DNA from 2 places in the Cupriavidus sp. YAF13 genome. Region 2 is predicted to be linked to the other one. Evidence: riboswitches for the same ligand, from Rfam matches in the RefSeq annotation. Region 2 holds a riboswitch; the other holds the start of a gene.

Region 1 (19,350 bases), on a different contig from region 2:
TGCGATCAGCGTCTGGACCATCGGCCGACGGCTGCTCGAGCGGGCGCTGGCATGGTTCTGCCTGACGCGCTTGCCCGAGAGCCGGCTGCGGCGCAGCGCACTCGCGCTTGCAACGGCACTCGCGACGGTCGCGGCGACCGCCATCGCGGTACAGGTTCTGTGTTTTGCTTTCGCCCCGCACTACGAACTGCCTGCTCAGGTGCAAGACCTGATCAGCGAACTCGGCAAGCTGACGCTGACAAGCGCGCTGATCGCGGGCCTGGGACGGGCATTGCTGTGCACGCGCCATCCCTCATGGCGCGTGCCCGCGCTAGCCGACAAGGTCGCGCTGGCGATGCGTCCTTTCCCTAGCGTCCTCGCGGGCCTGCTGCTGATCGCCGGCACACTCGAGCAACTCAACCGGACCGCGGACACAAGCCTGCAGGTGACCTTGCTAGGCCGCGGCCTGGTGTCGCTTGTGGTGGTGCTGACAATCGGCGCAGCGCTGCTGCGCGCCAACCGCGTGCGCACGAAGCTCGCCGCGGCGGGCGAGCGGCCTGAAGCGCGCTCCACCTTTGCCGGCCTGATCCACGCTAGCGTCACGATGACGGTCGTCGCCTCGCTGATGGCGCTGCTGATCGGCTACATCACGTTCGCGCGCTTCCTGACCTACGAGCTTGTCTGGATCGACATCGTCCTGTGCAGCCTGTACTTGCTGACGCAACTGACCCGCGACGTCTGCGAAAGCGTGTTCAGCGCGCACCATCCAAGCGGCAAGGTCATCAAGCAGTTGTTCGGACTCGGGGACAGCCATCTCGCGCAGGCGTCGACGGTGCTGTCGGGGATCGGCACCAGCCTGCTGCTCCTGGTGGCTGTCATCGCGCTGCTGACCGGCGGCTTCGGCACCACGCCGAGCGACCTGCTCAACAGCCTGCTGACGATGCTCGGCGGCGAGCGGCTGCGCAGCCTCAACATCATGCCCGACCGCATCCTGAACGCGGTCATCGCACTCTCGGTCGGCACCTACCTGCTGCGCTCGGTGCGGCGCTGGCTGGACGCGGAACTCTTGCCGAAGCTCTGCATGGAAGCGGGCCTGCGCGCATCGCTCATCACGCTGTTCAGCAACATCGGCTATGTGCTGATCGTATTGCTGACGCTGTCGCTGCTGGGCGTCAGATGGGAAAACCTGGCCTGGATCGTCAGCGCGCTGTCCGTGGGCATTGGCTTCGGCCTGCAGGAGATCGTCAAGAACTTCGTGTCGGGGCTCATCCTGCTGACCGAGCGCCCGGTGAAGGTCGGCGACATGGTAAGCATCGGCGGCGTGGAGGGCGACATCAAGCGCATCAACGTGCGCGCGACGGAGATCCTGCTGGGCGACCGCTCGACCGTGATCGTGCCCAACTCGCAGCTGATCTCGCAGAACCTGCGCAACGTGACGATGAGCAACAGCACGCAAGGCGTCGCGACGCTGCTGCTCACCTTCCCGCTGAACATCGATCCCGAACAGGTGCGCGAACTGCTGCTCGACTCCTATCGGGAAAATGAGGCGATCCTCGACAAGCCCGCGCCATCCGTCACGTTCAGCCAGCTGGCGCCGAACGGAATCACGCTTAGCGTGACGGGCTACGTCGGCAGCCCCCGGATCGCCACCGCGACCAAGAGCGACCTGTTGTTCGAGATACTGAAGCGGCTGCGCGCGGCCGATATCTCGCTGTCGGTCCCGCAGACGTTGCGGGTGGAGAATATGGCCGCGCTTGGCGCGTAACGCGTCCGGCCCCTTACGCGGCCCGTTACGGAGTCACCAGCGCCACCGAGTCCTGCACGCCATGCGCACGCCTGGCGCCCATGGCTTGCTGCACCACATCGCCGATCATGTCCGCAGTGACCGCCGACAGCGTCCATCCCAGGTGGCCGTGGCCGGTGTTGTAGAACACGCAGGGCGCACGGCCCCGGCCCACGCGCGGCAGCATGGTAGGCATCATCGGCCGCAGGCCGGCCCAGGGCACCACGCTGCGCGTGCTGACGCCGGGGAAGCACTGGTTGACCCACTCCACCAGCGGGCGGATGCGATCGGCGCGGATGTCGCGGTTGTAGCCGTTGAACTCCGCCGTGCCCGCCACGCGGAAGCGGTCAACGCCCAGGCGGCTGGTGACCAGCTTGGTCTCGTCGTCGAGCAGGCTCACGACGGGCGCGGCCGCCTGGCTTTGCGCGTCATTCAGGTTGACGGTGATCGAATAGCCCTTGACCGGATAGATGTTGACGCGATCGCCAAGGCTGGCCGCCAGCGCCCGGCTGGCCGTGCCGGCACAGACAACCACGCCGTCGAACACGCGCGATTCGGCCTGCTGGCCATCGCTGCTGACGATGGTGACCTGCCGGCCATCGGTGCTGACCGACTGGACATCCTGGCTGTACAGGCAACGCACGCCCAGGCGGTCGATGGCCGCGGCCATGCCGCTGGTGAACTTGTGGATGTCGCCAGTGGAGTCGCTCTGGGTGAAATAACCACCGTAGTACTGCCCGGCCAGGGTCGGCTCGATGGCGCGCATTTCTTCCGGCGTGACGGCGTGGCGCTCCAGCCCGCCCTCGGCCAGCAGCTTGGACACCCTGCCGGCATGCTCGAAACCCGCCTTGTCGCGATAGATATGGAGGATGCCTTCCTTCTTCAGGTCGAAATCGATGCCTTCGGCCGCCGCCCAGGAGAACAGGTGGTCGCGCGCGGCAATTGCCAGGCGCGTGGTCTCGATGGTGTTCTTGCGGTAATGGGGAATGGCGGCGATGAACTCGGCGAACCAGGACAGCTTGTGCCAGCTCGGGCGCGGGTTGACCAGCAGCGGCGCATCGCTCTTGAGCATCCACTTGATGCCCTTGAGGATGGTGGACCAGTGTGTCCAGACTTCGGCGTTGGAAGCGGAAAGCTGGCCGCCGTTGGCGAACGAGGTTTCCATGGCGGCATAGCGGTGTTTTTCGAGCAGCGTGACCGAGAAACCGCGTTTGGCGAGCGCATAGGCAGTGGTCACGCCGGTGATGCCACCACCGATAACGGCAATTGTTTTCATCTCTATGGTTCCAGGACGTCGGATGGGAGCCTCTTGCGCGGCATGCACAAAAGACGCCCCCTCTGTCCTTGACCTGAGAGATTCACGATACGCCACTTTGGGGGTGGCGAGGATCGCTTGCTCCTTCGGTACCGCCGGCTGACGAGCGCCGGGGTTCTTCAGAGTTCAAACGTGATACCGGTCCTTTTGCCTGAGAGTTTCCGGGGCGGTTGCTCCTTCGGCGCTGCCCGGCGCTTGGCTAGGCAGTCTCTCCCGATATCACTTTGCATGCCGCCGGGTAATACCAGGTGGCATGGCTCGGAACTTTAGCACTAGTCTGACTGCCTGGGGAAGTTCCCTGCGGGTTCAGGCCGCGAATTTCAGCGGGCGGGAGCTTCCTTGCTGGTGCCGCCGGAGGCGTCGGCCACCATGTAGATCTCGTAGTCGCTGTCGTGCATCGCGGACAGCGCGAAGGTGGTGTTGCAAACCTCGGTCCACAGGCCGGCCACGATGATCTTCTTGCGGCCGTTGGCGGCCAGCGCGTCGCGCACCTTCTGGTCGTCCCACGAGTTCATCGAGGTGCGTTCCAGCGTCTGCTGGCCGGGGAATACGTCAAGCAGTTCGGGGTAGGTGTAGCCGGAGAAAGACTCGCTCTCCACCGTGGTGATGGTGGTGGGGATATTGAAGATCCTGGCCGCCTTGGCCAGCCCGACCGCGTTGTTCTTCATCGCCTGGCGGTCCATTGACTGCACGCCGAAGGCCATCTACGGCTGGTGGTCGATGAAGATCAGCTGGCTGTTTTGCGGGGTCAGGACTTCGAGCTTGGCGTTGGTCATGATTTCTCTCTCCTTGGCTACTTGGCTATTTGGCCACTTGGCTACATGGTTGAATTATTTAGAACGTCGTCTTTGGCGCCGATCCGTCCATAGGTTGAACTTTATGGCAGAGCCGGCCGTCGATGTGATGAGTTCGTCGGATAACTTGTTCAATTTTATTGATTGATATTTTGAGGCACCAGGCGATGCGCCACAGAGGCCACGCCGCGCGAGACTCACAGCCGTAGCGAACGCACAGCCGCCGCGATATCGGCAGCAGCGTTGACCACTACCTGCTGATAGCCAGCGACAACGCCGTCCACGCCACCCGGCGCGGCCAACTCCGCCCGTGTGTGGCCCACCGTCACCCTGCCATCGGGCATTCGGCGCACGGTCCAGTTGACGATGGCGCTGACGCGTTCGTCGATCTGGGCATCGATCTGCACCACTTCCGCGCTGACGCGGTAAAGCGGCTCCGCGCCGGACCTGCCATGCTGGTAGGCATCGACCGCGCCCAGGCTCGCCTGCAATCGCTGGGACAGCGCGTCCCGAAACTCATCCGGCAGCGATGCCGACCAGCGATCCTGCGCCAATAGCCTGAGCCTGCCATTGCCGTCGCTCAGGACAAGATTGACCCGGTTGACGCGCTCCGGCACGCGAACGGGTGCCACTTCGATCCACACAGGCGCCGTGGCCTGGCCGGGCGCTGGCGTGGCCGCGGGACGCGCCAGTGCCGGCAGCGACAACGTGTAGTACCGCGCCTGCGGCGAAGCACAGCCGGCCAGCACAGCAGCGGCAAAGGCGATCACCGCACCCGCGGCCAGCCGCAGCGGATTGAAGCGCCTCACCATGGTGCCTCCTGCTCCGTCTTGCCGCGCACCACGGCTTCCGGGTGCCCTTCCAGATAATCGGTCAAGGTGCGCAGCGAGATGGCGGTGCGCGTCAACTCCTGCAGCATGCGGCGCGCGTCTTGCTGCATCGGCGCGTTTGCGTCGAGCGCGCCATTGGCCACCTGCAGTGTCTGGTGCGCATCCCGCAGCACGGTGGCGACTTGCGGCATCACGTCGCCGTTGACCTGGGCCACCAGCTTGTCGGCGTTGCTCAGCATCTTGTCCAGTGACGCCATCGTGGTCCGGAGGTCCTGGCCGATCTGCTCAAACGGCACCTTGTCCAGCTTGGAAACGATGTCCCCCAACTTGGCCTGCAGTTCGTCGAATGCCCCGGGTATGGTGGGGAGCTCGGGCACGGGGGTGTCCAGGCTGAGCTTGACCGGTGGCGCGTTAGCGAAGAAATCAAACGCCACAAAGACCTGGCCCGTCAGCAGGTTGCCGGTGCGCAGCTGCGCCCGGAGGCCGCGCTTGTTCAGCACATCGGCGATGCCCCTGGCGTGGGGCTTATCCGCGAGGTCGCGCGCGGATAAGCCAATGCGGGAAGGATATAGTTCCACGATGACGGGCATGCGGAAGGCCTTCTTGTCGCGCTGGTATTCGATCCCGATGGATCGAACCTGGCCCACCGCGATACCGCGAAAGTCAACCGGAGCGCCGGGAGACAGGCCGCGCACGGACTGGTCGAAGTAGAGCACGGCCAGCGTGGGCGCAAGCTCGTCGGAGGCCTTGAAGGCGTTGGCCTGGTCGCTGGCGAGCATGAACTGGGTGTTTTCTCCTGCCACTGCTGCAGCCTTGGCATCGTCCGGCGCCTGGAAGGCAACGCCACCGAGCAACATCGTGGCAAGCGACTGCGTGTTGAGCTTGAACCCGCCCGAGTCGAGCTTGATATCGACGCCGCTGGCGTGCCAGAAGCGCGTATCCACGGTGACCATCTGGTCATAGGGCTTGTTGATGAACACCCGGACGGACAGGTCACGGCCATCGGGATTGAGCCGATAGGCCACCACCTGCCCGACCTGCACACGCCGGTAGTAGACCGGAGAGCCGATATCGAGCGAGCCAAGGTCCGCGGCGCGCAGCACGAACTGCGTGCCGGAGGCATCGGTGGTGACAACAGGCGGTGCTTCCAGCCCGGTGAAGGCGCGTCTGCGCACCGCCCACCTGCCGGCGTCCACGCCGATATAGGAGCCGGACACCAGCGTCTCCAGGCCCGAGATGCCAGAGACGGCGATCCTCGGGCGCACCACCCAGAAGCGGGTGTCCTGGCTCGAGAAACTCTCGGCGTCGCTAGTCAGCTCGATCGTCGCGACGACATGCGAGCGGTCCGGCGCCAGCCGCAGTGACTTGACGAGGCCGATATCCACGGCCTTATAGCGCACCGGGGTCTTGCCGGGGATGAGTCCGTCGGCCGAGCGGAAGCTCACCGTGACCGTTGGGCCGCGCTCGGCCAAGGTGTGGATCAGCAACCACAGCGAGATCACGGCAGCGGCAATGGGGACCAGCCAGACGAGCGAGGGTATCCAGCGCCCCCGCTGCCGGCGTTCCGGCCCGGGCATCGGCGGCTGTGGTGGCGGCAGCAAGGTGGAAGAAGGCAGAAGCGGCACGGATGCCTCAGGATCGGACATGACTTGCATCCAGCGAATCCCACAGCAGGCGTGGGTCGAAACTTAGTGAAGCCATCATCGTGAGCACTACCACGGAGCCGAAGGCAATCGCCCCGCCGCCCGGAACAATGGTCGCCAGCGTGCCGGCCCGTACCAGCGAAGCCAATAGCGCGACCACGAAGATGTCGAGCATCGACCAGCGTCCAATCAGCTCAACCAGGCCATGGAGGCGGGTCTGCTGGTGGATGCGCCAGCCTGAGCCCAATTGCACGGTGATCAGCAACAGGGTAAGGATCGCCAGCTTCAAGAGCGGCACGACGATGCTCGCAATCAGTACGATGATGGCGAGCAGCCTGGCGCCCGACATCCACAGATAGATGACGCCGGAGAAGATGGTGTCGCGCTGCGTGCCGAAGATGGATTGCGTCACCATCACCGGCAGCAGGTTGGCAGGGATATAGAGCATGTAGGCCGCCAGCAGGAAGGCCCAGGCGCGGGTCAGGCTCTGCGGCTTGCGATGGTGCAAGATGGCGCCGCAGCGCGGGCAGGGTTCGCCCGCCAGATCGCGCGGGCTGAGCGCGGCGCAGGCGTGGCAGGACAGCAGGCCCAGCGAGGCCGCGGTCGTAGCGGTCGTAGCGGTCGTGATTGTCATCGTGGCGTTTGCTCCCCCGGGTACCGCCAGAGGTCGCGCGGGTCGAAACAGAGCATCACGGCGAGCACGATCATCAGCCCAGCGAGCGACCACAGCGCAACGCCCGGCAGCACCTGGGCAATGGTCGAGAGCTTCGCCAGTGTGACCAGCACGCCGATCATGAAGACTTCGAGCATGCCCCACGGCCTGGCCTGCTGGATGGCGCGGACGAGACGACCGAATCCCGGCGGCACCCGGCGCCGGGCCATCGGGGCCAGCAGGTAGAGCAGCATCAGCATCTCGGCCAAAGGAAACAGGATGGTGGTAGCGAACACCAGGATCGCCACCGGCACCATCTGGCCGGTCGAGAGGGCCTGTATCGCGCCCCACAGCGAGGTCTGCGAGCGCACGCCCTTGAGATCCATCTCGACGATGGGACAGGCGCCCGAGAGAATGAAAAGAACCAGTGCGGTCACCACCAGCGGCAGCTGGCGGTGATAGGCGCGCTGACTCTGGCGATACAACAGACCGCCGCAACGTCGGCACAGTGCGCGTTCGCCCTCGGCGAGACCAGCTCGCTGATGGACAGCGTCACAGTATTTGCAGGCGACCAGGTGCGCGAGGCTCGCTGGGCGAGCCGACACGTCTTGCTTTGTAAACGGGGGCATTGCAGTAGCTCGCAGGCGCAAGGCAGACTCGCGCATGGCAAAGAGAAGCGGCATGTGTTGTGCTCAACTACGCGGATCACGGCATTGCCAGCCACTGCGCCATCCGGCCAGCTATCCAGCCGCAGCCAATGCAAAGCGCCACCCATGCGACGACAATGGCGGCACAACTCCTGAGGTCCATGACTCAGCTCCGGCGGATGCCGCTTGCTGCCCGGCTTAAAGCCAGCCGGCAAGCGTGACGCGTGGCGGCGACGTGGTCACCGGAGTTGTTCCACGAGCGCGTCCGCGCCTTTGTCGATGCCGGTCTTGGACGCAGTCAATGCGCCGAAATTGGCGACAACGTTCATGGCATTCGGGTATTGCTTGGTGATGTACGCCTTGAGAAGCCGATTGCTCTGCGCATCGAAGATCTCGACGGCGTAGATGACATAGCCCGTCATCGCGCCCTCTCGCCCCCGGATTGCCTGCACCCCGTTGTAGAGCCCGCCAGCAATGTCGAAGCGCAACAACGGCCCGAGGACTGGGGTAGTGGCGCTCGCACCGGTCAATGTCAGCTTCAGGCGCAACGTGTCCCGGGCCGGGCTGTTCACGATCGCGAAGCGCGTTTTCAGTTTCTCGGAAAATTGCGATTGCATGTAGCTCGCGAGCGCGGCTTTATCGTCAGCAGACATATCGTCGAACTGATGGTCGCGGCCTTTGTAGATTTCAACCGGGTCAACGATGACCGACGTGTATTTCCGCCAGTCCACCGCCGTCGCATAGCTATACGGCATGCGCTCGGCTTCCTCTTTGGCGTTGGTTGTCAGCACGGTTGACGATGAAATGCCGGAATAGGCCACGGGCTTTGTGCTCGCGCAACCCGTCATGACCACGGCAAATAGTGCGATCAGCAGGAGTCGGTTCGTTGTATTGGAGGCGAGCATTTGAAATCCCTTCATTGATTTGCCGACGGACCACGTTCGCTATGGAATGCGAGGTCAGAGGCCATTTAGTGGATGCGCCATGCTTGTGAATCCAAGCGATGGTCGACTCTGGTTCTGTTTCCTGAACTGTGAAGCAGCCCCTCCCCGCTGCAGACAGGCGCACGCATCCACAGCGCCAGAAAGCGCCGGTGTTTAGCGTGATCCACGGAAGTGCAGGACTGTGACGTAGCGAGAGCTGCCTTGCGACGCAGTATAGCGTCTCGCAATCAATTTGCAAACAATACAGTCGGTTTGTTTTTTTGGAGCCAACAGGTGACCGAAGACAAGCCAGGGAGGGAGGTCGGGGATGGCCTGGTATGGCCACCTCAAGTTCGGCGACCGCCCGCTTTACCTGGTGGTGCTGGTGAGTTGGCTAATCGCCCTGGCCGAGTACTGCTTCGCGGTTCCCGCCAACAGGATCGGTCACGCCATCTACAGCGCTGCAGAACTCAAGACGATGCAAGAGGTCATTACGCTGGTTGTCTTTGCCGTCTTTTCCGTGGTCTATCTCGGCGAGCGGCTCACACTCAACCATCTGCTGGGCTTTGGCTTCATCTGCTTGGGTGCCTTCTTCGTTTTCAAAGGCCCATTGCACTAGGAAACGATGATGGCAATGCTTTTCATGCCCTCGACGCACGCCAGCTCGCGGAGGTGGCTTTCTGGCCTGAACCTCTTCCTGGCCGACGTCCGTGACGGACTGGGGCCGTTCCTCGGCGTGCTTCTGGCCGGCCGCGGCTGGCGAGCCGATGACATCGGCTACGTCATGGCTGCGGGCGGCATTGCAGGCGTGCTGGCGACCACGCCAATGGGTGCATGGGTCGATGCGTCACGCCACAAGCGACTGCTTCTGGCGGGCAGCACCATCGTGCTCATTCTCGCCACGATGGTCTTGTGGAAGGTACCTTCGTTCGGCATTGCTGTCGCTTCGCAAATCGTCACGGCCGTTGCTGGTGCATTGATGGGTACCGCCGTCATGGCATGACCCTGGGCATCGTCGGCCAGAAAGACGTGCCCCGGCAGTTGGGCATCAACGAGGCCTGGAACCATGCCGGCAATGTGGCCGCGGCAGCAGTGGCCGGGCTCGCGGGCTACCGCTGGGGGCTCTCCGCCGTGCTCGTTCTGATGATGCTGATGGCGTGCGCGGCACTCGCCTGTCTGTGGAAGATTCGACCGCAGGATATCGACCACGAACTGGCCCGTGGCGGTGAGTCCGGTCCAAACTCTTCTGCGCGAGACAACGTTCCGCCCCCCCTTTGCTACGGGCCCTGCTGGATTCGCGCGACTTGCGCCTGCTTGCAGTCACGATGCTGTTGTTCCACTTGGGCAATGCTGCGATGCTGCCTTTGTTCGCGCAAGCGGCCGTCGCTCGCGGACTGGCCGACCCGAGCGTCTTTACGGCAACGACCATCGTCGTGGCCCAACTGGTCATGATTCCCGTGGCGCTATTGGCTGGGCGGTATGCCAACCGTCACGGATATTGGTCGCTGATCATGGCAGCTATGCTGGCTCTGCCGCTGCGCGGCCTGATTGCCGCAGGTTGGGAATCACCCTGGGCACTGATTCCAGTGCAAGTCCTCGATGGGATCGGGGCGGGCCTGCTGGGCGTCGCGTTGCCAGGACTCGTGGCTCGTATCCTGCAATGCACTGGGCACGTCAATGCAGGCCTTGGCGCCGTGATGGCGATCCAGGGGCTGGGCGCAGCAATGAGTTCCGCGCTCGCTGGTTGGGTCGCGCATCATTTTGGCTATAGCGCCGCTTTTGTCGCTCTGAGCATCATCGCTGCCATTGGACTCGTCGTTTACCGCTTCAGCATGTCATCGCGGCTGTGCCGAAATGGTCTCGGGATCGCGCCCTGATCACGCGTCCGATCGGACGATAGCTTCCGGCTTCGAAACGATCAAGCTGGACGTGGATCAGGTTGAGGTACGGCAAGCTACAACGACCAAGCACGTGCAAGAGCGCTTCGCGAAGCCTCAACGACAGAATCCTCACGGCGACTGTGCAAGCAAATGAATGTGAGTACACAGTCGAGTTTCGCTTGATCGGCAACGACTAGTCCGTGCTCCTGTTGTTCACGCATGGCAATCGAGTCACGCATGAGTGACAACCCGATACCGGACTTGACCAAGTCAATCATGGACGCCTCCTGATCGACCATGGCGACCCGCGCAGGCTCTACGCCGGTCATGGAACCCGGGCCGAAGACCGATGCGAGCAAGCGATGATGGACTGATTGTGGCGGCGTCTTCAGCCACGGAAGGCCAGCTAGTCCGCGCCAGTCCTGGCCATGTATCTTGGCTGCCCAGTTACGCGGTCCTACGACGAGATAGGAAAACTGCAACAAGGGTTGCTGCCAGACATGGCTACAAAATCGAAGGCGCCAAGACGCTGAATCATCTGACTGCCAGTCTTTGGGGCAAAGCGAAGATCGGGCTGGAATATGTGGCGCGGCGTAGTGGCCCCATGAGCATGGCACCTTCACAGCTAGGCGTATTCACCTCGAGCTCGCCAGACCAAATCTGGCCCAACATTCAGTTCCACGTACAGCCGCTCTCTCTGGAAGCATTCGGTGAACCGCTGCATGCGTTCCCTGCGTTCACAGCAAGCGTTTGCAATCTCAATCCGACAAGCCGGGGAACCGTGAAGCTCAAGAGCCCCGACTTCAAGGTGGCACCGGCGATTTCGCCAAACTATCTCACAACAGAGACCGACAGGAAGGTTGCAGCCGACTCTATCAGGGTCGCAAGGAACATCGCCTCTCAGGACGCACTGCGGCGGTACTCCCCTATAGAGTGGAAACCTGGAAGCCAATTCCAGACGGACGACGACCTCGCCCGCCTGGCCGGCGACATAGCAACGACGATCTTCCATCCCGTCGGGACGACCAAGATGGGCGATGACAAGGACCGAATGGCGGTTCTCGATTCACGGATGCGGGTCCGCGGAGTGGAAGGCCTAAGAGTCGTGGATGCTGGCGCAATGCCAACGATCACCAGCGGCAATACGAATAGCCCAACCTTGATGATGGCAGAAAGAGCTGCTGGATGGATTCGTGACGCAGCCTAGCGCCTAAAACGGTTTCCCCGTTGTCGATTTGCATCCAAACCTGACCCAGGCAAGGCTGGTTTTTGCATCGAATGTCGACCCACGTATGGAACACTGTTCTGCCCGGGAACGGGCGGGCGTTCGGAGTGATCGGCGTGGCCATACCAAGAGCGGCGCTTGATCATTTCAAGGCGCTCGCCTGAATTGAACCGTATTTCCGAACCGTAGGCAGGGAGTTGATCCACCGATGACAAAAATTTCTCTGAAGCCCCTTTTTGTAGGCACCGGCCTGACGGTGATGCTGGCCACGGCGCCGGTCGCTGCGCAGGCGCAGTCCTATCCCGACCGTCCGATCAAGCTGGTCGTGCCGTTTGCCGCCGGCGGCGCCACAGACGTGCTGGGCCGACTGCTTGCGGCGGGCCTCTCGCAAAAGCTTGGCCAGGCCGTCGTGGTCGAGAACAAGCCCGGTGCCAGCACGGCGATCGGCGCCACCCAGGTGGCTAAGGCTGCGCCAGACGGCTACACGCTGCTGCTTGGCTCGAGCACCACGCTCACACTGAACCCGACGATTCGTCAAAACCTGAACTACGACCCGGCCAAGAGCTTCACGCCGCTTGGGATGATCGCCGACTTGAGCCTGGTGCTGCTGGTCAACGCCGAGATTCCGGTGACCTCGCTCAAGGACTTGGTGATCCAGACCAAGGCTCAGCCTGACAAGTTCTACTATGGCTCGTTCGGTACCGGCTCCTCAGTGCATTTCGGCGGCGAGATGCTCAAGTCGGCCACCGGCGTTCATATGGTTCACGTACCGTTTAACGGAAGCGCGCAAAGCCTGACCGCGCTGGCCGGCGGTCAGGTTCAGGTTGCGGTCGATAGCGTGGTCGCCAGCCTGCCACTGATCAAGGATCACAAGATCAAGCCGGTAGCGGTGCTGTCAGCGCAGCGGCAGCCCGCGCTGCCCCAGGTACCCACAGTGGCCGAGAGCGGCTATCCGTGCTTCCAGATGGGGTCGTGGTTCGCGCTGCTGGCGCCCGCCGGACTTGCGGCACCGGTGCAGGAGAAGCTAGAGAAGGCCCTGGCGGAAGTTGCGACGGCGCCCGCGATCAAAAGCCGGATGCTTGAACTCGGCCTGACGCCCGCCTACGGCAACGGCGTGGCGGTCAAGGCGCGCGCCGAGAAGGAACTTCCTGAGATGCGGGCGCTGGCGGCACGGGCCAATATTCGCGCCGAGTAAAGGGGGGAGCCGCAACGGGGATTTATCGCGCTGCAGATGGGCGAGCCCGCGCCGACGCCTGCGAAGCTTTCGGCAGGGGCACGTCCGACGATCAAGGCGCATAGGGGACGCATCCGGCCACGCAAATGAACATGGCAGCAGGGTCTACCGCTATCCCCCCGAAGCACCGAAATGCACGCGAAGGGCCAGGTAGCCAGCGGATATCGCCAGGGTCACGAGTGTGACCGGGACACCCACTGTCGCATGGCGACGCCAATCGATTCGGATGTTGCGCCTGGCCGCGGCATCCACGACGATGATGTTCGCGATGCTACCGACAATGAACAGGTTGCCGGACAGCGAACTGACCAAGGCAAGGAGCGGTCCAGACATCTCGTGATGCGCCAGCGGCAGTAGCAGCATCACGGCCGGCACATTCGATACGAGGTTCGACAGAACAAAGGTGGCCCCGAATAGCGGCGCAAGCTGGTCGAGGTGAAGACCGGCAGCGGCGAGGTCGGCGATGACGGCGGCGGTGACGCCGGATTGCTGTAGCGCATGATTGACGACGAAGAGCGCCATGAACAGGATCAGGAGTTCCCAGTCGACGAGGCCGAGTGTGCGCGCGGAATGCATTTTGCGGCTCATCAACAACACGCCCGCGCCGATGAGCGCCACGTGCTCGCGCGGCCAGGGCCCGACAAGGAAGGCCACCAGTAGCACTGCCGCAACTGCGAGGCCCTTGGTGGTCTGCCAGCGGTCCAGCGGCACTTCGTCGGTACGCCGTGCCGCCTCATCGACCGCTCCCGCAACGCTTGCGGGAGCCGACCAGCGACCCTTTACCTGCCAGGTGATCAATACCCATGTTGCCAACAGACCAAAGGTGACTGGCACCATCGCCTCGCCAACATAGGCGAAAAACGGCATGCGCAACGTCTGGCCGATCAGCATGTTCTGTGGGTTCCCGATCAATGTGGCGGCGGAGCCAATATTGGAGGCACAGGCAAGCGCCAGCAGATAGGGCATTGGATCGAGGCGCCGCCGTTGGCAGGCATCGATCAACACTGGGGCGACGGCCAGGCAGACGATGTCGTTGCTGAAGATGGCCGACAGCGCCGCGACGCCAAAGATGAGCGCCCCGAGCAGGCCGGGCGGGCTGAATGACAATGAGACGAACCGGTGCGTAACCCAGTCGTAGAAGCCACCCAGCCGCATCTGCGCTGACACCACCATGAAGGAGAACAGCAGGATCACGGTCGGCAGATGGATGGAGCCCGCTGCCTCTTCCAGACTCACGGCATCGACGCTGATCAAGGCAATCGCACCAAGCAGTGCCACGCCCGTCCGGTCCAGTTGCAGGAATGGGAGCCCACCGAGAATCATCCCCAGGTAGACGACGAGAAAGATGGTGACGATGGTGGCAGTCATTTGGTTGCGCGGGTCAGCCCCGTTGAAGTGGATCCAGTGCTCGATGTTGGCTTAGACGCCGGCGAGCGCGGACTACTTTTTTTGCCGGGGCTTGGCCTTGGCCTCTGGCTTTGGCTTTGGCTTGTCCTTGGGTTGCGTTGACCAGGCCTGGCTGTCGAGCAGCCGGTCGAACAAGCGGTCGCGCTCCTCTGGCGCAAGCGGGCAGAGCCCCAGCATCTTTGCGAGCACCATCCCCTGGGCAGCCTGCCAGCGCAGGAGCGCCAGATCGGGATCCTCCGCCTCCTCCTTGATGCGCACCACCTTCTCGGCCGTCTTCTGCCTGACCGCAGACAGCAGCTCGGGATTCTCGGCAATGGAGCCGAGGATGGCAAAGACCAGCGACTGTGGATGGGAGACGGATTCGCGAAACGCCAGGATCTGCTCCGACAGCTGGGCCTCGGGATTCCCGGCGCCAGCAGTGGCCAGGTAGTCCTTCGCGAACTTGTCGAAGTACTCGATCTGCTGGTCCAGCAGCGCCTCCACCACGGCCGCTTTCGTGCGGAACTGGTGCATCACCCGCCCCTTGCTGATCCCGCCCTCTTGCGCGATGGCATCGATTGTGAGCCGGCCAGGGCCCTCGCGCGCGAGGATGGCGATTGCCGCGTCAAGGATGATCTGGCGGGACCGCTCCGACCGTACCGTGTTCTCCATTGTCTATCTCCACAGCGGGGGCTTGTCCCGCCTAACCAACTCTCCAACATAACCGGAATCCCGGCCAAAAACAATATTTATATATTGTTTGCAGCGGTGCCTCGCGAGGAAGCGGCCGTTCAGCACATGCATGCCAAGGTGGACGGCGTCGGCAAGGAAGGGAAAGCGCACGATGCGGCGGAGAAGGCTGCGAGAAAGCTCGCCACGCGTTCCCCTCCAACTCGGTTAGTCAATCACCGAAAACGAGAGTGGGAAGCAACTGAAATCGGGATGGTCAACTTGGCTTTTGCGACACCCAAGTAGTAATCTTCATTACTGGCCGCTGCATATGTGACATGGGCAAATGCCCGACTGCTCGATGGCGGCTTGCATTGCGATGGCGGAATATCCAAATGAAGCCCCCCCATCGCGAAGCACGCCCCATGCCGGCAGCGTCTAATCAGTCCGGCCACGCATCTTCGCGAATTGGGGGCGATACGGTCAGCCCACGATACGACTTGAGGAGCCGGTCCAATGGGAAGCACCAACGCAGTTGCGGTGGCGGCAGTCGCCTTCGTGGGCAGCCACTTTCTCTTGTCCCATCCGCTGCGCAGGGGGTTGGTCCGCACGCTTGGCGAAGCAGGGTTCCAGGGCGTCTATTCGCTGGTTGCGGTCTTGACGCTCGGCTGGCTGATCCTGGCATACCGAAAGGCGCCCCTGACGGCACCACTATGGCCGGTAGGGAACGGCCTCTGGGCGGTGATGACCGCACTCATGCTGATCGCGTCGGTCCTCCTGATGGGTTCGCTGATCCGCAACCCGGCGCTTCCCACCGGCGGTCGGCTCGGCGCGTTCCCGGAAGCGGCGCGCGGCGTGTTCGCGGTGACGCGCCACCCAATGATGTGGTCGTTCGCCCTTTGGGGGCTGTGCCACATCGCGGTGTTCCCGGTGGCCAAGAACATCATAGTCGCCGCGGCCATGGTCATCCTCGCGCTCGTCGGCGCCGCGCTGCAGGACCGGAAGAAGGAGCAGCTCCAGCCCGATCTCTGGCCCGCATGGGAGTCGAAGACGAGTTATCTGCCGTTCGCGGCGATCGCCGCTGGCCGTGCGCGGCTCGGCGGGTTCGGCTTGCACGCGCTTTTGGGCGGCCTCGTCGTCTGGCTCGCAGCAACTTGGGCTCATCTCCCCCTCGCCGGTTGGGCCGCGGGCATCTGGCGCTGGCTGTAGCAGCGGCGGCAAGCAACCGGGCCATGATCCATCCGTCCGAGTTCACCCCGGCTACAAGCGCACTCCTGATAAAGCTGCTGAGCGAAACGTTTGCACAAAATCAGGTTGCCGTCGTAACGGGTGACGCTGCTGCGGGGCGGGATTTCGCTGCGTTACCGCGGATTTCAGACGCCAGCGCGCTTTCCCCGTATCGACTGACGCATTTAATGATGAAGTAGTGACAGGTTTAATTTGTTCCACGCTTGTCAGGCGCCCAGGTACGCCCGCATCAGCGCCTCGAACCACTCCACGAATACCGCCAGCCCATGTTTCTGGTCGACACAGCAGACTCCGAAGCCAGGAGGACCCCGCCTGGCAAAGTGCAATTAGTGTGGCAGGCTAGCATGGCCGCCCGTACCACGGCTCCGGTCTTATTGGTGGCGTTCAACTTGCGCACTGCGTTCTTGATATGAAAGTTGACCGTATCCACCGATAATTGAGCCATCTACATCCATCGCCCAACCTTTTCTTTCAGGCTAGACAGGCCTTCAAAAGGTACCAGAAATGCGACGCAATCGCGGAGGTCAAGGCACTTGCCGCGGACGTGCCAAGGAGAGGGCCGCGCGGGGAGGACGAGCGACGGGGCATGATCCCCCTGCGCGCTCTATTTACTGCAGCTCGATCTTCGCGATCGCCGCCAGCCGCTTCCAGCGCGCTATTTCGTCCTTCTGGTAATCGCGCAGCTCTGCCGGCGTGGACAGGATCAGCGAGGTGGACTGGCGCTGGTAATACTCCTTGACGTCGTCGGCGGCGCCGGCCTGGGCAAACAGTTCGCCAAGGCGTTGTGCGATGGGCGCGGGTGTCTTGGCGGAGACCGCTGCCGCCACCCAGTTGTAGGCCAGGAAGTCCGGCACGCCGGCTTCGGCCACGCTCGGCACGCCCGGCAGCAGCGGCGAGCGCTGAGGCGCGGTGTAGGCCAGCGCGCGTACCTTGCCGCCCTTGACCAGCTCAATCGCGCCGCTGGCATCCACCACGGCGAAGTCCACGTTGGCGGCCATCACGCCGTTGATCGCGTCGCCCGCGCCCTTGTAAGGCACGGCAGTGGTCTTCATGCGGCTTTGCTCGTTCAGCCATTCGCTGTAAAGCGTGTACGACACCGAGCCGGTGCCGTAGTTGAGCGCGCCGGGCCGCTTGCGCGCGTCCTCCACCAGCGCCTTGAGCGTGTGGTACGGCGAACTGGCGGGCACGATGATCAGGCATGGCCCACGCGACAGCAGCGTGATGGGCGTGAAGTCGGTCAGTGGATCGTAAGGTAGCTTGCGGAAGGTGGCGGCATTGGTGGACAGCGTGGAGTTGCTGCCGATAAACACCGTGTATCCGTCGGCCTGCGCGCTGAGCAGCGTCTGCACGCCGATAAAGCCATTGCCGCCCGGCTTGTTCTCCACCACCACGCCCTGCCCCGTCAGCTCGCCGATCTTCTTGGCGAACATGCGGGCGGTCATGTCGGTACCGCTGCCGGATGGGAACGGCACGATAAAGCGGATCGGCCGGGTGGGAAATGCCTGCGGCTGCGCCAGCGCGGCGAAAGGCGCGCCTGCCAGGCTAGCTGCGAGGGCGGTGCCGGCCAGGATAGCGAAGCGGCGCCGGGAACAGTTCACGGTTGGGGTCATGTTGTCTCCTTGGTCTTCCGCCTGGCAGTGGGGTCCGCCAGTGCGGGTGCGTCAGTGGTTCAGTGGTTCAGTGGTTCAGTGGTTCAGTGGTTCAGTGGTTCAGTGGTTCAGTGGTTCAGTGGTTCAGTGGTTCAGTGGTTCGCTTTTGCGGCGGGCTAACGCCTGAGGCCGAGCAGATCCCGCGCGATAACCCATCGGTGCACTTCGGACGGGCCTTCGTAGATGCGCATCAAGCGCGTCTCGTTGGCCATCTGCTGCAACGGCATTTCCTTGGTCATGCCCATCGCGCCAAAGGCTTGCATCGCGTGGTCGATCACGTCCCAAGCCATCTCGGTGGCGAATACCTTGATCATCGAGACCTGCGTACGCGCCTCGTCGCCGGCGTCAATGCGTGCCGCGGCCTCGTAAGTCATCAGACGGCAAGCGTGGATGCGGGTGGCGGCATCGGCCACCCACCACTGGATTGCCTGCCGGTCCGCCAGCGCGGCGCCGAAGGTGCGGCGCTGCGGCGCGTACTCGCACAGCATGTCAAGCGCACGCTGGGCGCGGCCAATGCACCAGGCCGCCATCTGCACGCGCCGGCTGGACAGCCGTGCCTGCATCGGCGCGAAGCCCTGGCCTTCCACGCCGAGCAGCTGCGTGTGCGCAACGCGGCAGTCTTCCAGCACCACCTCGTAGGTGGAGGCGCCGCCGATCATGGGGATGCGCCGTTCTACCTTGAAGCCGGGCGTGCCCCGGTCGACCAGAAAGGCGGAGATGCCGCCGCGGGCGCCGCGCGTCTTGTCGGTCACGGCCATCACGATGGTCCAGTCGGCGCGGGCGGCGCGGCTGATCCAGATCTTGCGGCCGTTGAGCACCCAGTCGTCGCCGTTGCGCTCGGCACGGGTGGTCATCATGGCCGGGTCGCCGCCGGCGCCAGGCTCGGAAATAGCGATGGCGGAAATGGTCTCGCCGCGCGCGTAGGGTTCCAGGTAGCGCGCACGCTGGGCCGCGTCGGCGGTCTTGAGCAGCATGCGCAGGTTCGGTGAATCGGGCGGCAGGTCGTAGGGTGTGACGGTCTTGCCTAGTTCCTCGTTGACGCCGACCATGGCCACCACCGGCAGGTCGGCGCCGCCCATCTCGGCCGGCGCATCCAGGCCCCACAGGCCTAGCTCGCGCGAGAGCCCGTCCAGCTTGTCCTGCTCCTGCGGCAGCAGCGTGAGCTGGCCGCCCTCTGCCTCGCGGGCCAGCACGCCCGCTTCGAGCGGGATCAACTGCTCGCGCACGAAGCGCGCCACCAGGTCCTTGAGCATCTGGTGTTCTTCATCCAGTACGAAGTTCATGCAATGTCTCCTTTATTGTTTGCGTGCCGCTTCAGCCGGCGTCCCGGCCGCGTGTCAGCTGGGCGATGTCTTCAGGGGCTAGCCCGGCTTCGCGCAACACTTCATCGGTGTGCTCGCCCAGCGTGGGCGCGTGGCGGCGCAGCGACAGCGGCGTGGCGGAGAAGCGCGTCGTGGGCCGCATCTCGCGCAACGGGCCCTCGGTGGGATGCT
Region 2 (9,289 bases):
GCGGGCCGTGGTACACGGCGTACATCGAGGCCATCACAGCCAGCAGTACCTGTGCCGTGCAGATGTTCGACGTCGCTTTCTCGCGGCGGATATGCTGCTCGCGCGTTTGCAGGGCCAGGCGGTATGCCTTGTTGCCTTGCGCGTCGATGGTCACGCCCACCAGGCGGCCGGGCATGGAGCGCTTGAAGGCATCCTTGACCGCCATGTAGCCGGCGTGCGGGCCGCCAAAGCCGAGTGGCACGCCAAAGCGTTGCGAGTTGCCAACCGCCACGTCGGCGCCCCACTCGCCGGGCGCGGCGATCAGGGTCAGCGCCAGCAGGTCGGCGGCAGCCACCACGAGGCCGCCGGCAGCGTGCACCGCATCGGCGATGGCGCGGTAGTCGGCCACATCGCCGTTCACGCCGGGGTACTGCAGCAGCACGCCAAAGGCATGGGCGCCGGCCGCTTCGGCAGCGGGGCCAACCTTGACTTCGATGCCCAGCGGCAGCGCGCGGGTGCGTACCACTTCCAGCGTTTGCGGCAGCACGTCGTCCGCGACATAGAAGGTGGTGGAGGCGTGCTTGTTGACGCGCTGCAGCAGCGTCATGGCTTCGGCAGCCGCCGTGCCTTCGTCCAGCATCGACGCATTGGCGATGTCCAGGCCGGTCAGGTCGGTCACCATTTGCTGGAAGTTCAGCATGGCTTCCAGGCGGCCTTGGGAGATCTCGGGCTGGTAGGGCGTGTAGGCGGTGTACCAGGCCGGGTTTTCGAAGATGTTGCGCAGCACCACGCCCGGGGTCAGCGTGTTGTAGTAACCCTGGCCGATAAAGCTCTTGAGCACGCGGTTCTTGCTGGCCAGGCCACGCAGCTTGGCCAGCGCGGCTTCTTCGGTCAGCGGCGCGGTGAACTCGCCCAGCGGCATGCCGTCGCGGCGGCGGATGGCGGCGGGGATGACGGCGTCGATCAGTGCGGCGCGGCTGTCATAGCCCAGCACCTTGAGCATGTGCTGTTGTTCGGCGTCGTCGGGGCCGATATGGCGTGAGGCGAAGGCGTCGCGCGCCTCCAGTTCGGCCAGCGTGGGCCGGGCAACTTGGGCGGCAGTCATGGGCAGGGGGGCGTTCATGGCAAGAATCTCGTGGGAGCGTGCGGCGGGTGGTCGGCCCGGTCCGCGTCGCGGCATTCTTTATCCGTCATTCCCGTGGCGCGGGAATGACGATCTGGCATCAGGCGCCGACGTTGGCTTTATAGGCGTCGGCCGACATCAGGCCGTTCACGTCGTCGCTGTTGGCCGGCTTGAGCTTGAACAGCCAGGCGTCGAAGGCGTCGGCATTGACGCTTTCCGGCGAGGCGGCGGCGGCGTCGTTGATGGCGATCACTTCGCCTGCCACCGGCGCGTAGATGTCGGATGCGGCCTTGACCGATTCCACCACGGCCAGCGCATCGCCGGCGCCGACCGACTTGCCCACTTCCGGCAGTTCCAGGAAGACGATGTCGCCCAGCGCGTCCTGCGCGTGGTCGGTGATGCCGATGGTCAGCGTGCCGTCGGCTTCGACGCGCACCCACTCATGGGACTCGGTGTATTTCAGGTCGGCGGGGAAATTCATGGGATTGCTCCAGATTCAATTTGTTATTCAGCGCCAGCCGGGGGATGTCGATGTTCGACGGGGTAACCGCCGGCGGGCGCGCTGTGACCGGTGCGAGCGTTCAGCTCACGAGTGCCTTGCCATTGCGCACAAACGGCAGTTTAACCACAGTCGCGGCGAGTTTGCGGTCGCGGATCTCGACCTGCACTTCGGCGCCGATGGCCACGTCGCGCGGCAGGCGGGCAAAAGCGATGGATTGGGACAGCGAGGGGCTGAAGGTGCCGCTGGTGATTTCGCCTTCGCCAGCGGGGGTGATGACCTTCTGATGGGCGCGCAGCACGCCGCCTTTTTCGCGCAGGATCAGCCCGACGAACTGCTGGGCCTGGCCACCGGCGACCAGGGCCGCCTTGCCGGTGAAGTCGCGTTCGCTTTGCAGGTCCACGGTCCAGGCCAGGCCGGCATTGAGCGGCGAGGTGTGGATATCCATGTCCTGGCCGTACAGGTTCATGCCGGCCTCCAGGCGCAGCGTGTCGCGCGCGCCCAGGCCCGCCGGGTGCACGCCCTCGGCGACCAGCTTTTCCCACAGGCCAGCCACATTCGCAGCGGGCACCACCAGTTCGAAACCGTCTTCACCGGTGTAACCGGTGCGCGCCACCATGACTTCGCCCAGCGCGGAATCCTGCACGACCAGCGCATTGAACGGCTTCAGGGCTTCGCTGGGTTGCGTGGAGGGGAAGGCGCTCCAGACCTTGGCGCGGGCGTTCGGGCCTTGCACGGCGACGATAGCCAGCGGCTCCACGCCTTCGGGCGCGTTGTCGCCGCGGCGTGGGGTGATGGCCACGCCACTGCCGGTGGCGGCATTGCGTGCCGCGATCCACTGGATGTCGTCATTGGCCGTACCGGCGTTGACCACCAGGCGGAAGTCGTCCTCGGCGAAGAAATAGACGATCAGGTCGTCGATGACGCCACCCTTCTCATCCAGCATGCAGGAGTACAGCGCCTTGCCCGGCGTTTGCAGCTTGTCGACGTTGTTGGCCAGAAGGCCGCGCAGGAAGGGGCGCACATTGGCGCCCTTGAGGTCGACCACGCACATGTGGGAGACGTCGAACATGCCGGCATCGCTGCGCACGGCATGGTGTTCCTCGATCTGGGAGCCGTAGTTGACCGGCATGTCCCAGCCGCCGAAGTCGACCATGCGGGCGCCGAGTGCGCGGTGGATGGCGTTGAGGGGCGTGGCCTGGAGCGTCATGGAATCCTCGGGGGAAGGCAAATCTCGGTTCGAAAACGAAAAAGGGCCATCCGCCGCAGGATTCGGCGCGCCATAGCGCTGCCAGATCCGCTGTGGCGGATGACCCCTCTGTCCTCGATACCTGAGAGATTACAAGGCGGGATCCCAATTGCTGGAAACCCTAGCCTTGCGCGCCCCTTCGGTGGGCACGCTCACCAATGCTGTCGACGGATCGATCAGTGGCGGGTGCCGCTCTCCAGAGTACGGCGTGCATCGTGTGCATGTTGCAAGCCGATCCAACCAGTCCATGGTGCCTGAGAGTTTTCGGGTGATACCCCTTCGGCGGCGCAAGATCTGCGCGCTCTCCCGGTCGGATGCGCGCAATTTACGGGAGCTCCCAGGCTTTGTCAACGCGGTCCGCGCCGACCCCGGCGCCATGGGAACGGCGCAAGGGCCGGGCGGCTCGCCTACCTCCTGTGAGGGTTGCTAGTCGTGACGTTACCGATCACGCCGCCAACCGCGGCGCCGCCGAGCGTGCCCAGCGCATCACCGCCGGTCAGCACCGCGCCGCCGACCGCGCCCACGCCGGCACCGATCGCGGTGTTACGTTGCTTGGGAGTCATGTCGGCACAGCCGGCCATGCTCGCTACCGCGATACCGATCAAGGCGACCTTGCCCAGGGATTGCAGGGTTTTCATGATTCGCTCCAATGTATCGTGACATGCATCCGGCACGGAGCGCACACGTGCGGACATGTAAGTTAGACGGTGCCGGCATGCCCATGGATCCGGACCTTACGAAGTGTTACCTCCTCCCTGCCGAGCCACTTTCATTGCCGCAAAGGTGCCTCGGCCGCGTGTTAGCATCCACCCTCCGCCCAGCCAGCGCGCGCCTCCACGCTGCACATCCGTCACTTCCCGCCACGCATGACCCACGGACTCAACCCTGCCCAATCCGAAGCCGTTCGCTACCTCGACGGCCCCTGCCTGGTGCTCGCCGGCGCCGGCTCGGGCAAGACCCGGGTGATCACGCAGAAGATCGCCCACCTGATCGAGGACAAGGGTTTCCAGCCCAAGCACATCGCGGCGGTGACTTTCACCAACAAGGCCGCCAAGGAGATGCAGGAGCGGATCGCCAAGCTGATGGAAGGCAAGACCACGCGCGAGGGCAAGCGCATCCCCATCAAGCAGATCACGGTGAGCACCTTCCACTCGCTGGGCGTGCAGATCCTGCGCGCCGAGGCCGAGCACGTGGGCTTGAAGCCGCGCTTCTCCATCATGGACTCGGACGATTGCTTCGGCATGGTGCAGGAGCAGCTCGCCTCCACCGACAAGAAGCTGATCCGCAGCGTGCAGAGCACCATCTCGCTGTGGAAGAACGGCATGGTCGATCCCGAAACCGCCATCGCCCAGGCCGACAACCCCGACGATCACCAGGCGGCGCTGATCTACCGCAACTACGTGGCTACGCTGCATGCCTACCAGGCGGTGGACTTCGACGACCTGATCCGCCTGCCGGCTGAGCTGTTCGCGCGCAACGAAGAGGTGCGCCTGCGCTGGCAGAACCGGCTGCGCTACTTCCTGGTGGACGAGTACCAGGACACCAACGCCTGCCAGTACCAGCTGCTCAAGCAGCTCGCCGGCGGCTCGCACCTGCGCGCGCCGGCCTTCACCGCGGTGGGCGACGACGACCAGGCCATCTACGGCTGGCGCGGCGCCACGCTGGACAACCTCAAGCTGCTGCAGACCGATTTCCCCGATCTGAAGGTGGTCAAGCTGGAGCAGAACTACCGCTCCACCGTGCGCATCCTGGAGGCGGCCAACGCGGTCATCTCCAACAATCCCAAGCTGTTCGACAAGAAGCTGTGGAGCGAGCACGGCATGGGCGACCCCATTGCCGTCAACCCGATGAACGATGAGGAGCACGAGGCGGAGTCGGTCGTGTTCCGCTTGTCGGCCCACAAGTTCGAGCGGCGCGCGCAATTCCGTGACTACGCCATCCTGTATCGCGGCAACCACCAGGCGCGCCTGTTCGAGCAGATCCTGCGCCGCGAGCGCATTCCCTATGTGCTCTCGGGCGGGCAGAGCTTTTTTGATAAGGCCGAGATCAAGGACATCTGCGCCTACCTGCGCCTGATCGCCAACCCGGACGACGATCCGGCCTTCATCCGCGCCATCACCACGCCCAAGCGCGGCGTGGGCAACACCACGCTGGAAGTGCTGGGCACCTTCGCCGGTCAGGCCAAGGTGTCGTTGTTCGAGGCCGCCATGATGGGCGGCATCGAAGGCAAGCTCCAGCCGCGCCAGCTGGAGCCGCTGCGGGTGTTCTGCGAGGCCATGGTGCGCCTGGCCGGGCGCGCGGCCAGCGATCCCGCCACCCAGGTGCTCGACGACATGATGGAAGGCATCCACTACGAGGCCTACCTGTACGACACCTTCGACGAGCGCCAGGCCCAGTCGCGCTGGACCAACACGCTGGAATTCCTCGACTGGCTCAAGCGCAAGGGCACCAAGCCCGAGGCCTCGGGCGAGGGCGAGGAGGCCACCGGCTTCGACACCGCCGATGGCTTTGGCGACGAAGGCAAGAACCTGCTGGAGCTGACCCAGACCGTGGCCCTGATGAGCATGCTCGAAGGCCGCGAGGAAGATCCCGACGCGGTGCGCCTGTCAACGCTGCACGCCTCCAAGGGGCTGGAATATCCGCACGTGTTCCTGGTCGGGGTGGAAGAGGGCATCCTGCCCCACTGCCGCGAAGACGAAGACATGAGCGACGAAAAGATCGAGGAAGAGCGCCGCCTGATGTATGTAGGCATCACGCGTGCGCAGCGCAGCCTGCACCTGAGCTGGTGCAAGAAGCGCAAGCGCGCCCGCGATACCTACTCTTGCGAGCCCTCGCGCTTTATCGGCGAGATGAAGCTAGAAGAGGCGCCCGCGATCAAGGACGAGACGCCCGCCATGAGCCCCAAGGACCGCCTGGCCGGGCTCAAGGCCTTGCTGGGAACGCCCGGCAAGACCTCGGCATGACTGGCCCCGGCGGGCGTTCCGTGCCCCATCCCGGTGCCAATCGTACAAAGTCGATACATTGGCCTACAAGCGGGACATGACCCCCGTCCGATGTCTGTCTAACATCGCCGGTGCCTGGCCCGACGTATGGACCAGGCGCCGCGCCGTTCCGTCCCTTCGGAGCAGCGTGGCCGGGCAACACGCCCGACTTCTTCCCTGTTCAGCGCCTCCGCACTTGGGTACGGGGGCGTTTTTTTAGGGCATCCATCCGGCAGATCCCGTGGCCGTCAGGCGCGCGCGATGCCCAGGGTGAATTCGCCTTCCAGCGTGCCGGCCGCATCCCGCAGGCGGCGTACCCGCAGCAGGTTGGGGCGCGTGCCGGCAATGCCGTCCTGCGCGTTTTGCACTGGCGAAGCGCCTCGGGCGCGATACGCGGCATGCTGGAGATGCACCTCGCGGCTGAGCGCATCGTCGAAAAACAGCTGGCTGGTCAGTACCTCGGTCTTGCCGAGATGGATCTTCAAGTGGATATGCACCGCGCGCGGCGCGTACCAGCCCGGGTAGATCGTCAGGAACTGCGCGGCGCCATCGGCGCCGGTAGGTTGCACGCCGCGCAGGAAGCGGGTGGGGCTGGCGGGCACGGCGTGCATGCTGCCCTGGTCGTAGCCGCTGTAGCTGCCGCCGGCATCGCAATGCCAGATGCTGGCCAGCGCGCCGGCCACGGGCGTGCAGCTGCGGTCGGTGTCCACCACGCGCAGCCGGAGCCGCAGCAACTGGCCCGGCCGGCCATCGCGGATATCGCTGCGCACCAGCGCCTGGTCGATATAGAACGGGCCCTCGGTCAGGGCCGGCGTGAGCAGGCAGGCGGCAGGCTGCGCGGCGGCGTTGCCCGCCAGCCCGATCAACCCGGCACCGAGTGATCCTCCCAGTACACCACCGAGGAAGCGGCGGCGGCCGCCGTTAGCTGCGATCGGGCCTGCGAGGTCGAGGGACTTACTGGGCATCTGGCGCTCCTTGTTGGTGAAGCCCCGCAGCGCCGGGTACGCCGAATGGGCCGTTCGCGCCGAAGGCGCAGGGCATGGGCGCCGGTCCGAGGCTGGGCATGCCGCCTGCCATGGCGCCGGGGAAAGGGTGGGGGCCGGGGCCGAATGCGCCCCACGGCGCACCCGCCAGGCGGACCTCCGGCATGTCGCGCAGGCGCTTGCGCTGGCCGGCATCCAGGCTTTCCTCAAATGCGATCCAGCGATCGCGCGCAGCGCGGCGATCCTTGTCGAGCGCGTCGTGCAGGCGGTCTTCCCGCTCCGCGCGGGCGCGCAGCGACGACTCGGGCCCCTCTGGCTGGCCGGGGCCGCCGCCTTCGCGGATAAAGCGCGCCTGCAGTTCCAGCGCGTGCGCATGCGCTTCCCGCGCCCCGTCCAGGGCGGCTTGCCATAGGCTGGCCTGGGCGGGCGTGAGCGCCAGCGCTTCGCGCAGCGATGCGGGTGCCGCCGGCCGGCCGTGGCCGGCAATTGCCTGCGGGCTGGTCTGCAGTGCGTGCGCCGGCAGCGTCAAGGCGCTGGCGCCGCACAGCACGGCAAGGGACAACAAGGAGCGGATGCGGGGCAGCAAGGCTTGGGGCTGGGTCACAAGGATTCTCCATGGAGGTCATGCGGGGAGAGGCCCGGGATTGCCAACGTGATGCCGATGGTTTCAAGCATAGCGGGGGCGCCGGGCTGCCGTGGCCTGCCGGTCAGGAACTGGCACGCACAAAAGCGGCGGGATAACGACATGCCATAGTAGAAAGGCCCGCCCGCCGTTGCTTGAGCGCTTGGTCAGCGCGCGGAAGCAATGCCGTACAAAGCGGGCCGCCGGGCGCGCCGCTTTGTATCAAGCCCGGTACAAAGCGGCCACACCCTGCCTATCAGGCCGCCGCGCCGGGCTGGTAGAGTGAATCCCTGGCGGCGGCTTGCCGGGCCGCCCTGATCCGCCCCGCCAATCCGCGGCAATACCGGCCTGCCGGCGCACCAACCTGCCGCGAACGACGCGGCGAACCGCTGCAAAGCACGACGAAACCCGATGGACCATTCTCCCGCCTCGCCCCTTCATTTGCTGATCGTCGACGACGATCCGCAGATCCGCTCCATGCTGGCCGAGTACCTATCCACCTTTGGCATCGAAGCCGACGGCGCCGAAGGCGGCGCCGCCATGCGCGCCGCCATGGCCACGCGCGACTACGACCTGGTGGTGCTCGACCTCTCTTTGCGTGGCGAAAACGGCCTGACGCTGTGCCGCGAGATCCGCGAGCGCAGCGATTTGCCGGTGATCATGCTCACCGCGCGCACCGAGCTGGCCGACCGCGTGGTCGGGCTGGAGGTGGGCGCCGACGACTACGTCACCAAGCCCTTCGAGATGCGCGAGCTGGTGGCGCGCATCCACACCGTGCTGCGCCGTGCCCGAGGCGGCGGCGTGAAGCGCCCGGCGGTGCCGGGCGGCCATGAACTGCGCTTTGGCAACTGGCGCCTCAACACCACGCTGCGCCAGCTGGTGGATGGCGAGGAAACCGTGGTGCCGTTGTCCAATGCGGAATTCCGGCTGCTGCTGGCGTTCATCGAGCATCCGAACCGCGTGCTGGATCGCGAGCTGCTGATCAACCAGGCGCGCGGCCGCGATCTCGATGTCTTCGATCGCAGCATCGACCTGCTGGTTTCGCGCCTGCGCCAGAAGCTGCGCGACGATCCGCGCGACCCAACGCTGATCCGTACCGTCCGAGGCGAGGGCTATGTCTTCACCGGCGCCGTCGAAGCCTGAGCGCGCGGGCTGGGTGGCCCGCCACGACTCCATGTTCATCCGGCTGTTCCTGGTGATGGCCGCGATCATGCTGGCCGTGCACCTGCTCGGCGTCACGGTCATCGAGAGCGTGTTCCCGCGCCCGGGGCATACCGGGTTCACCTTCGTCCCCGGCGACGATATGCCGCCGCCCCCGCCTCCGGGTGAAGAGGGCCAGCGGGGCGCGTTCCCGCCGCCGCCGGATGCCGAGGCGCGCGCGGACAACGGCCAGGGCACAGCTGGGGCTCCAGTGCCGCCACGCCGCCCGCGCCGGGCCCATGGCCTCGGGCCGCCCCGCCTGGGGCTGCTGTTCCAGCTCGCTGCCATCGTGGCCGCCTCGTGTGTGGGCGCGCGTCTGCTGGCCAGGCCCGTCCAGCGCCTGGCCAGCAGTGCCGGCCAGCTGGCGCAGGATGTGCATGCCCCGCCACTGGACGAAGACAGCGGCCCGGCCGAGGCCCGCGCCGCGGCCAAGGCCTTCAACCACATGCAGCAGCGCATCCGTACCCAGCTGGCGCAGCAATCGCGCTTCCTGGCTGCCGTGTCCCACGACCTGCGCACCCCGCTTACCCGCATGAGCCTGCGCATCGAAGGTGTCGACGACAACCAGGTCCGCTATCGCCTGCGCCAGGACCTGGCGGAGATGAACGGTCTGATCGATGCCACCCTGTATTACCTGCGCGAGCGTGACGGCG

Evidence for each region. Region 2 has a riboswitch for glycine ahead of gcvT (glycine cleavage system aminomethyltransferase GcvT). Riboswitches for the same ligand answer to the same signal wherever they lie in the genome.
Region 1: it holds a riboswitch for glycine, as region 2 does, so the genes downstream of both, AB4061_RS04175 (D-amino acid dehydrogenase) here and gcvT (glycine cleavage system aminomethyltransferase GcvT) in region 2, are expected to answer to the same signal.

The regions. Positions count from the first base shown of each region.
Region 1 covers NZ_JBFRDD010000003.1:139,178-158,527, reverse strand. Annotated here, with positions in the region: gene AB4061_RS04180 (DUF3772 domain-containing protein) at 1-1,744, shown strand, start outside; gene AB4061_RS04175 (D-amino acid dehydrogenase) at 1,770-3,038, opposite strand; glycine riboswitch at 3,207-3,303, opposite strand; partial or broken gene AB4061_RS04170 (isochorismatase family protein) at 3,410-3,853, opposite strand; gene AB4061_RS04165 (PqiC family protein) at 4,069-4,683, opposite strand; gene AB4061_RS04160 (PqiB family protein) at 4,677-6,347, opposite strand; gene AB4061_RS04155 (paraquat-inducible protein A) at 6,334-6,978, opposite strand; gene AB4061_RS04150 (paraquat-inducible protein A) at 6,975-7,625, opposite strand; gene AB4061_RS04145 (DUF3313 domain-containing protein) at 7,883-8,548, opposite strand; gene AB4061_RS04140 (DMT family protein) at 8,895-9,185, shown strand; partial or broken gene AB4061_RS04135 (MFS transporter) at 9,210-10,443, shown strand; gene AB4061_RS04130 (LysR substrate-binding domain-containing protein) at 10,521-11,063, opposite strand; partial or broken gene AB4061_RS04125 (GMC family oxidoreductase) at 10,952-11,653, shown strand; gene AB4061_RS04120 (Bug family tripartite tricarboxylate transporter substrate binding protein) at 11,880-12,866, shown strand; gene AB4061_RS04115 (anion transporter) at 13,017-14,273, opposite strand; gene AB4061_RS04110 (TetR/AcrR family transcriptional regulator) at 14,346-14,963, opposite strand; gene AB4061_RS04105 (NnrU family protein) at 15,477-16,169, shown strand; gene AB4061_RS04100 (hypothetical protein) at 16,193-16,387, shown strand; partial or broken gene AB4061_RS04095 (LuxR C-terminal-related transcriptional regulator) at 16,549-16,644, opposite strand; gene AB4061_RS04090 (Bug family tripartite tricarboxylate transporter substrate binding protein) at 16,817-17,818, opposite strand; gene AB4061_RS04085 (acyl-CoA dehydrogenase family protein) at 17,974-19,140, opposite strand; gene AB4061_RS04080 (CaiB/BaiF CoA transferase family protein) at 19,172-19,350, opposite strand, start outside.
Region 2 covers NZ_JBFRDD010000019.1:16,282-25,570, reverse strand. Annotated here, with positions in the region: gene gcvP (aminomethyl-transferring glycine dehydrogenase) at 1-1,102, opposite strand, end outside; gene gcvH (glycine cleavage system protein GcvH) at 1,203-1,583, opposite strand; gene gcvT (glycine cleavage system aminomethyltransferase GcvT) at 1,684-2,811, opposite strand; glycine riboswitch at 2,910-3,060, opposite strand; glycine riboswitch at 3,082-3,169, opposite strand; gene AB4061_RS16980 (glycine zipper 2TM domain-containing protein) at 3,258-3,488, opposite strand; gene AB4061_RS16975 (UvrD-helicase domain-containing protein) at 3,717-5,813, shown strand; gene AB4061_RS16970 (intradiol ring-cleavage dioxygenase) at 6,080-6,796, opposite strand; gene AB4061_RS16965 (hypothetical protein) at 6,786-7,418, opposite strand; gene AB4061_RS16960 (response regulator) at 7,848-8,579, shown strand; gene AB4061_RS16955 (ATP-binding protein) at 8,551-9,289, shown strand, end outside.